Linked DNA regions of Accumulibacter sp.. The protein of the gene in region 2 binds, or shares a complex with, the protein of the main gene of each other region. Links are inferred from orthologs where the notes say so. Each region holds a gene or a part of one and is shown on either strand. Other genes may lie near its edges.

What was found.
Region 1: frdA (region 2) and V5B60_RS19925 share a complex: the UniProt entries of both Escherichia coli proteins name them as parts of the enzyme complex. The link is inferred for Accumulibacter sp. from one-to-one orthologs.

Annotation. Positions count from the first base shown.
Region 1 is NZ_JAZKUG010000001.1:4,519,069-4,522,362, forward strand. The notes cover bases 168-3,143. They hold V5B60_RS19925 (succinate dehydrogenase iron-sulfur subunit), read right to left. Parts: upstream 2,025-3,143; coding sequence 1,311-2,024; downstream 168-1,310. Other genes in these bases: gltA (citrate synthase), read right to left, coding at 168-986; V5B60_RS19920 (succinate dehydrogenase assembly factor 2), read right to left, coding at 1,057-1,311; sdhA (succinate dehydrogenase flavoprotein subunit), read right to left, coding at 2,049-3,143. Also shown: more of gltA, read right to left, coding at 1-167; more of sdhA, read right to left, coding at 3,144-3,294. UniProt on the Escherichia coli protein: Two distinct, membrane-bound, FAD-containing enzymes are responsible for the catalysis of fumarate and succinate interconversion; the fumarate reductase is used in anaerobic growth, and the succinate dehydrogenase is used in aerobic growth.
Region 2 is NZ_JAZKUG010000001.1:176,526-179,801, forward strand. The notes cover bases 198-3,155. They hold frdA (fumarate reductase (quinol) flavoprotein subunit), read right to left. Parts: upstream 2,592-3,155; coding sequence 804-2,591; downstream 198-803. Other genes in these bases: V5B60_RS00800 (succinate dehydrogenase/fumarate reductase iron-sulfur subunit), read right to left, coding at 198-811; rquA (rhodoquinone biosynthesis methyltransferase RquA), read right to left, coding at 2,697-3,155. Outside these bases: V5B60_RS00795 (fumarate reductase subunit C), read right to left, coding at 1-59; more of V5B60_RS00800, read right to left, coding at 56-197; more of rquA, read right to left, coding at 3,156-3,276. UniProt on the Escherichia coli protein: Two distinct, membrane-bound, FAD-containing enzymes are responsible for the catalysis of fumarate and succinate interconversion; fumarate reductase is used during anaerobic growth, and succinate dehydrogenase is used during aerobic growth.

The DNA.
Region 1 (3,294 bases), 4.3 Mb from region 2 along the record:
AGGACGTCGCTGCACACCTTGCGCATGAGTTTGGCGCGTGGGTCGAAGTTCTTGTAAACGCGGTGGCCGAAGCCCATCAACTTGAAGTCGTCGTTCTTGTCCTTCGCCCGCGTGATGTACTTGCCGACGCGCGAAACGTCGTGGATCTCCTCGAGCATCTGCAGGCAGGCTTCGTTCGCACCACCATGCGCCGGGCCCCAGAGGCAGGCGATGCCGGCCGAGATGCAGGCGTAGGGATTGGCACCGGAAGAGCCGGAGAGGCGCACCGTCGAGGTCGATGCATTCTGCTCGTGGTCGGCGTGCAGCGTGAAGATGGTGTCGAGCGCATGCACGAGAACCGGATTCGGGACGTACTTCTCGCACGGTGTCGCGAACATCATGTGCATGAAATTCGCCGTGTAGTCGAGATCGTTGCGCGGATACATGAACGGTTCGCCGCGATGATACTTGTAGGCCATGGCGACGATCGTCGGCAACTTGGCAACGATGCGGTTGAAGCTGATGCTCTGGTGCTCGAGGTCGGAGAAATCCTCGGCCTCGTGATAGAACGCCGACAACGCGCCGACGACTCCGACCAGCACGGCCATCGGGTGCGCGTCACGGCGGAAGCCCTGATAGAACTTCACCAGTTGCTCGTGCACCATGGTGTGTTCCTTGATGTTCAGTTCGAACTTCCTTTTCTGCTTGGCGTCCGGCAGTTCGCCGTGCCAGAGCAGGTAGGCGACCTCAAGGAAGTTGCACTGCTCGGCCAGTTGCTCGATCGGGTAGCCACGGTAGAGCAACTCACCCTTGTCGCCATCGATGAAGGTGACCGTCGATCGACAGCTCGCCGTCGAAAGGTAGCCGGAATCGTAGGTGAACAGGCCGGTCTTGGCGCCCAGGGTGCGAATGTCGATGCAATCATTGCCGTGTGTCGGCGTCATGATTGGAAACTCGACGGGCGGCCGTCCTTCGATGATCAGAGTTGCTTTGCGCTCGGTCGTCATTCTATAAATCCCCGTTCAGGTGTTGAGGTCACAGCTACGAACAGGAAGCTCTGAGACTAGGACAGCTTCCTTACTTAACTCTTACGTTGCGCAACAAGGCGAGTACTTCGGCCTGAACCGGATCGTCGGGCTCGCGCTGGCCATTGACCAGCGGCCACAGCTCCAGGTCCTCCATGTCGGCCATGGTGACGAAAGCATCCGCCTGCGCTGCATCGAGGGTCGGGTAGAGCCGCTCGAGGAACTCGCCGAGCAGCAGATCCATCTCCAGCATCGCGCGCCGGGTGCAACGCCAGCGCAGGCGGTTGAGCTTTTCCCTATCGTCCATCAGATGGCGCGACGAACCATCATTTCCTTGATCTTGCCGATCGCCCGCGTCGGGTTCAGTCCTTTCGGGCAGACATCGACGCAGTTCATGATCGTATGGCAACGGAACAGACGGTAGGGATCCTCGAGATCATCGAGGCGCTCGTTGGTTGCCTGATCGCGGGTGTCGGCAATGAAGCGGTAAGCGTTGAGCAACCCTGCCGGTCCGACGAACTTGTCGGGATTCCACCAGAACGAGGGGCAAGAGGTGGAACAGCAGGCGCAGAGAATGCACTCGTAGAGGCCGTTGAGTTCCTCGCGCTCTTCCGGCGACTGCAGCCGCTCGCGTTCTGGACGTGGCCCCTCGTTGATCAGGTACGGCTTGATCGAGTGGTACTGCTTGAAAAACTGGGTCATGTCGACGATCAGGTCGCGAATCACCGGCAGGCCGGGCAGCGGCCGCAGGACGACCGGCTGCTTGAGATCCTTGATCTCGGTCAGGCAGGCGAGGCCGTTCTTGCCGTTGATGTTCATCGCGTCGGAACCGCAGATGCCTTCGCGGCACGAGCGGCGATAGGACAGGCTGTCATCCTTGGCCTTCAGCCGCGTCAGGACGTCGAGCAACTTGCGGTCAAGCGAGAAATCGACCTCGACCGAAGCATCCTGCATGTACGGTGCGTTGTCCTTGTCGGGATCGTAGCGGTAGATCTTGAACTGCATGGTACTGGTAGCCATTATCTTGCACTCCTTGGCGCACGATCAGTAGGAACGCGTCTTCAGCGCGATGGTTTCGACGGACAGCGGCTTCATGATCACCGGCTTGTAGCTCAGGCGATTGCCCTCGCGGTGCCAGAGGGTATGCTTGTGCCAGTTGGCGTCGTCGCGCCCATTCGGGTTGGCCGCAGTGTCCGGCGCGTCATCGCGCACATGCGCGCCGCGTGATTCCTTGCGGGCTTCGGCCGAAACCATCGTCGCCTTCGCCACCTCGACCAGGTTGTCCAGCTCAAGCGCCTCGACGCGGGCGGTATTCCAAACCTGCGACTTGTCCTTGATTTCCGTATGCGCGACGGCTTTCTCGACCTCGATGATCTTCGCGACACCCTCGACGAGCATGTCCTTGAAGCGGAAGACGCCGCAGTGCTTCTGCATCGTCCGCTGCAGCTCGAGGCGGCATTCGTTGACACTGGCGCCGCCCGTCTGCGTGTTGAGACGGTTCAGCCGCGCCAGCGTACGATCGGCGAAGCCAGCCGGCAGATCCCTGAGACCGATCTCGCCCGAACGCAGGTCGTCGATCACCGTGTCACCGGAAGCCTTGCCGAAGACCAGCAGGTCGAGCAGCGAATTCGTTCCCAGGCGATTGGCACCATGCACCGAAGCGCAGGCCACTTCACCGGCGGCATAGAACCCGCGGACCGGCGCGCCGTCGTCGCCGACGACCTGTCCCTTGTAGTTGGTCGGCACGCCGCCCATCTGGTAGTGGCAGGTCGGCACGACCGGAATCGGTGCCTTGATCGGGTCGATGCCGGCGAACTGGATCGAAATCTCGCGAATCCCGGGCAGCCGCTTCATGATCGTTGCCGGATCGAGATGGGTGATGTCGAGCAGGACGAAATCCTTGTTCGGGCCACAGCCTCGACCCTCGTTGATCTCGGTCACCATCGCCCGCGAGACCACGTCACGTGACGCGAGGTCCTTGGCGTTCGGTGCGTAGCGTTCCATGAAGCGTTCGTTGGTCGAGTTGCGCAGGATGCCGCCCTCGCCGCGCACCCCTTCGGTGATCAGCACGCCGGCGCCGGCAACCCCAGTCGGGTGGAACTGCCAGAACTCCATGTCTTCGAGCGCGATGCCTGCGCGCGCCGCCATTCCGAGGCCATCGCCGGTATTGATGAAGGCATTGGTGGAAGAGTAGTAGATTCTGCCGGCGCCGCCGGTGGCAAAAACCGTCGCCTTGCTGTGGAAGGCGACGACCTCGCCGGTCTCCATCTCGAGCGCAATGACCCCGAGC
Region 2 (3,276 bases):
AACGGGTTCTTGCGCCACCAGCCGTCCATCGAGCGCACATAGGGACGTCGCTTGTTCACTTGGCACCTCCTTTCGGAGCGAGGAAACGCAGGAAATAGTCGGCTGCGCTGTTGGTCTTGTTCTGGTTGACGGCGTTCGCCGGGTCCACGTGCTTCGGACAGACCTCCGAACAGTAGCCGACTGCCGTGCAGTTGAACACGCCTTCCTCGGAATTGATCAGTTCCATCCGCTCGGCCTTGCCGCCATCCCGCGAATCGACGTTGTAGCGGTGCAGCAGCGCCGTCGCCGCCGGTCCGATGAAGCTCGAATTGAGACCGAACTGCGGGCAGGCAGCGTAGCAGAGCAGACAATTGATGCACGAGCTGAACTGCTCATAGGCATTGAGCTGCTCGGGCGTCTGCAGATACTCGCCCTGCGCCAGAGTGCGCTCCTCCTTCGGGATGATGTAGGGCTGGATGCTCTCGAGTTTCTCGATGAAGCCTTCCATGTTGATCACCAGGTCGCGCTCGATCGGGAAGTGGGCCAGCGCTTCGACGCGCACGCGCGCCGGGTAGTAATCGCGCAGGAAGGTCTGGCACGACAGGCTCGGTATGCCGTTGATCATCATGCCGCAACTGCCGCAGATGGCCATCCGGCACGACCAGCGAAAGCTCAGGGAGCCGTCGAGGTAATCCTTGATGTACTGCACGCCCTGCAGGACCGACATGTCGTCGGTGAACGGCACCTCGAACACCTGCCGGTGCGGCTCCCTGTCCTTTTCCGGGTGGTAGCGAAGGACCTCGATTTCGATCGTCTTTTGCATCTCAGACATTGGACGCCTTCCTTTCCTGCTCGGCCTTTTCTCCTGCGGCCCCATAAGCCCGTGTGCCCGGCTGCGACTTGGTGATCCTGACCGGTCCGTAGTCGATCCGCGGCGGACCGCCGGCGACGTAGTGCGCCTGCGAGTGCGCCAGGAACTTGACATCGTCGCGCTGCTCGTAACCGTCGAGGCGCTGATGGGCGCCACGCGACTCGCGCCGCTGGATCGCCGAACAGGCCATCGACTGCGCGACGTCGAGCTGATACTCGAGCTCGATGGCGAGCAGCCATTCGGTGTTCCAGACGCTCGACTTGTCCTCGAGATTGACGTTGCGGAAACGATCCTTGAGCTCGTCGAGCTTGTCGCAGGTCTTCTGCATGCTGTCGGCAAGACGGTAGATACCGCAGCCGTCCTCCATCGTCTGCGCCATTTCCTTGCGCAGCGTGGCGATGCGCTCGCTGCCGCCGCTCTTCGTCTTCAGTCCCTGGACGCGCTGCTCGACCGCCTGCGCCTGCTTCAGCAGCCGGGCGGAATCGCCAGGAGGCACCGAGCGTGCATGCCGGGCAGCCTCGACGCCGGCGACCTTGCCGAAGACGAGCAGTTCCGACAGCGAGTTGGAACCCAGCCGGTTGGCGCCGTGGATGCCGACGCTGGAACACTCGCCGGCGGCATAGAGCCCCGGCAACGGCGCCGCGCAGCGGCCGTCGACGAGAATGCCGCCCATCGTGTAGTGCACCGCCGGGCGCACCGGGATCGGCGCATGCGCCGGGTCGACGCCCATGAACTGCTCGGCCAGCTCATAGATCTGCGGCAAGCGTTCGCGCAGCTTATGCTCTCCGAGGTGACGCAGATCAAGGTGGACCACCGAGCCGTGCGGCCCCTCGATCGTCCGGCCCTTCTGCTGCTCGTACCAGAAGGCCTGGCTCAGGCGGTCGCGCGGTCCGAGTTCCATCGCCTTGTTGCGTGGCGTCGGTTCGGCCGGCCCCAGCCCATAGTCCTGCAGGTAGCGATAGCCGTCCTTGTTGACCAGGAAGCCACCCTCGCCCCGACAGGCCTCGGTGAACAGCAGACCGGTTCCCGGCATGCAGGTCGGATGGTACTGGACGAACTCCATGTCGCGCAGCGGCACACCGTGCCGATAGGCCAGCGCCATGCCGTCGCCGGTGACGACGCCGCCGTTGGTGTTCTCGCGAAACACCCGGCCGGCACCGCCAGTGGCGATCACCACCGAGCGCGCCTCGACCAGCGTGAATTCGCCGGAAGCGATCTCGATGGCGACGACACCCTGCACGCGCCCATCCTCGACGATCAGGTCAACGCAGAAATGCTCGTCGAAACGCTTGATCGACGGATACTTGATCGAGGTCTGGAACAGCGTGTGCAGCATGTGGAAGCCGGTCTTGTCGGCGGCGAACCACGTCCGCTCGATCTTCATGCCACCGAAGGCACGGACGTTGACGTGGCCGTCGGGCGTCCGGCTCCACGGGCAACCCCAATGCTCGAGTTGCGTCAGCTCCTCCGTACAGTGGGCGACGAAGTACTCGACCACATCCTGCTCGCAGAGCCAGTCACCACCATGCACGGTATCGTTGAAGTGATACTCGAGGCTGTCGCTCGCCTGCTTCACGCCCGCCGAACCCCCCTCGGCAGCGACGGTGTGGCTGCGCATCGGATAGACCTTCGACACCAGCGCGATCTGCAGCGCAGGGTCGGCCTCGGCAACGGCGATTGCCGCCCGCAGGCCGGCCCCGCCGCCACCCACGATCACCACGTCTGCCTTGTAACTCTCCATGCTTGATCCTTTCTCGCACCGACCCGGAGCCGGTGACGATCATCCTGCGGAAAGCCGCGGCAGCACGGTGCGCCGCGGCCAGTCGATTGCGCGTCCGCCTGCCCGCTACCCACTGGCACCGGCGACGACGCGGAGCGTCAACATCTGGTACATGCCCCCGAAGAAACGTTGCTTGCTGACCATGACCGAACGACCGTCGCGCGGCAGCCAGGCGGCCACCTCCTCGCTGAAGAGATCCCGCGCAAACGGCTCCAGGCGGTCGAGAACCGGTTTCCAGAAGTAGCGCAGCGGATTCAGGCGGCTCGGCGGCGCATAATCCACGATGGTCAGCGTTCCGCCCGGTCGAACCACGCGCAGCGCCTCGGCCAGCGTCTTCTCGCGAACCGCCTGCGGCTGCTCGTGCAGGAGGAAGAACAGCAGGGCGCGATCGAAAGCGGCGTCAGCAAAGCTCAACGCCGCCGAATCCATGCAATGCATGCGCACCGGCGCCGCCGCCGCCAGCTTGCCGGAGAGGTTATCGAGCTGGATCGGCAGGATATCGACGATCTCGAGCATGCCGCCGGGCGCCACGCATGCCGCCAGACGCGGCGTCAAATCGCCGTAGGCGCAGGCGATCTGCAGCGTGCGCCCGGGCAGATGGTGCCCGTACTCCTGCAGCAGCGCATTGCACAGGCGCTTGTAATTG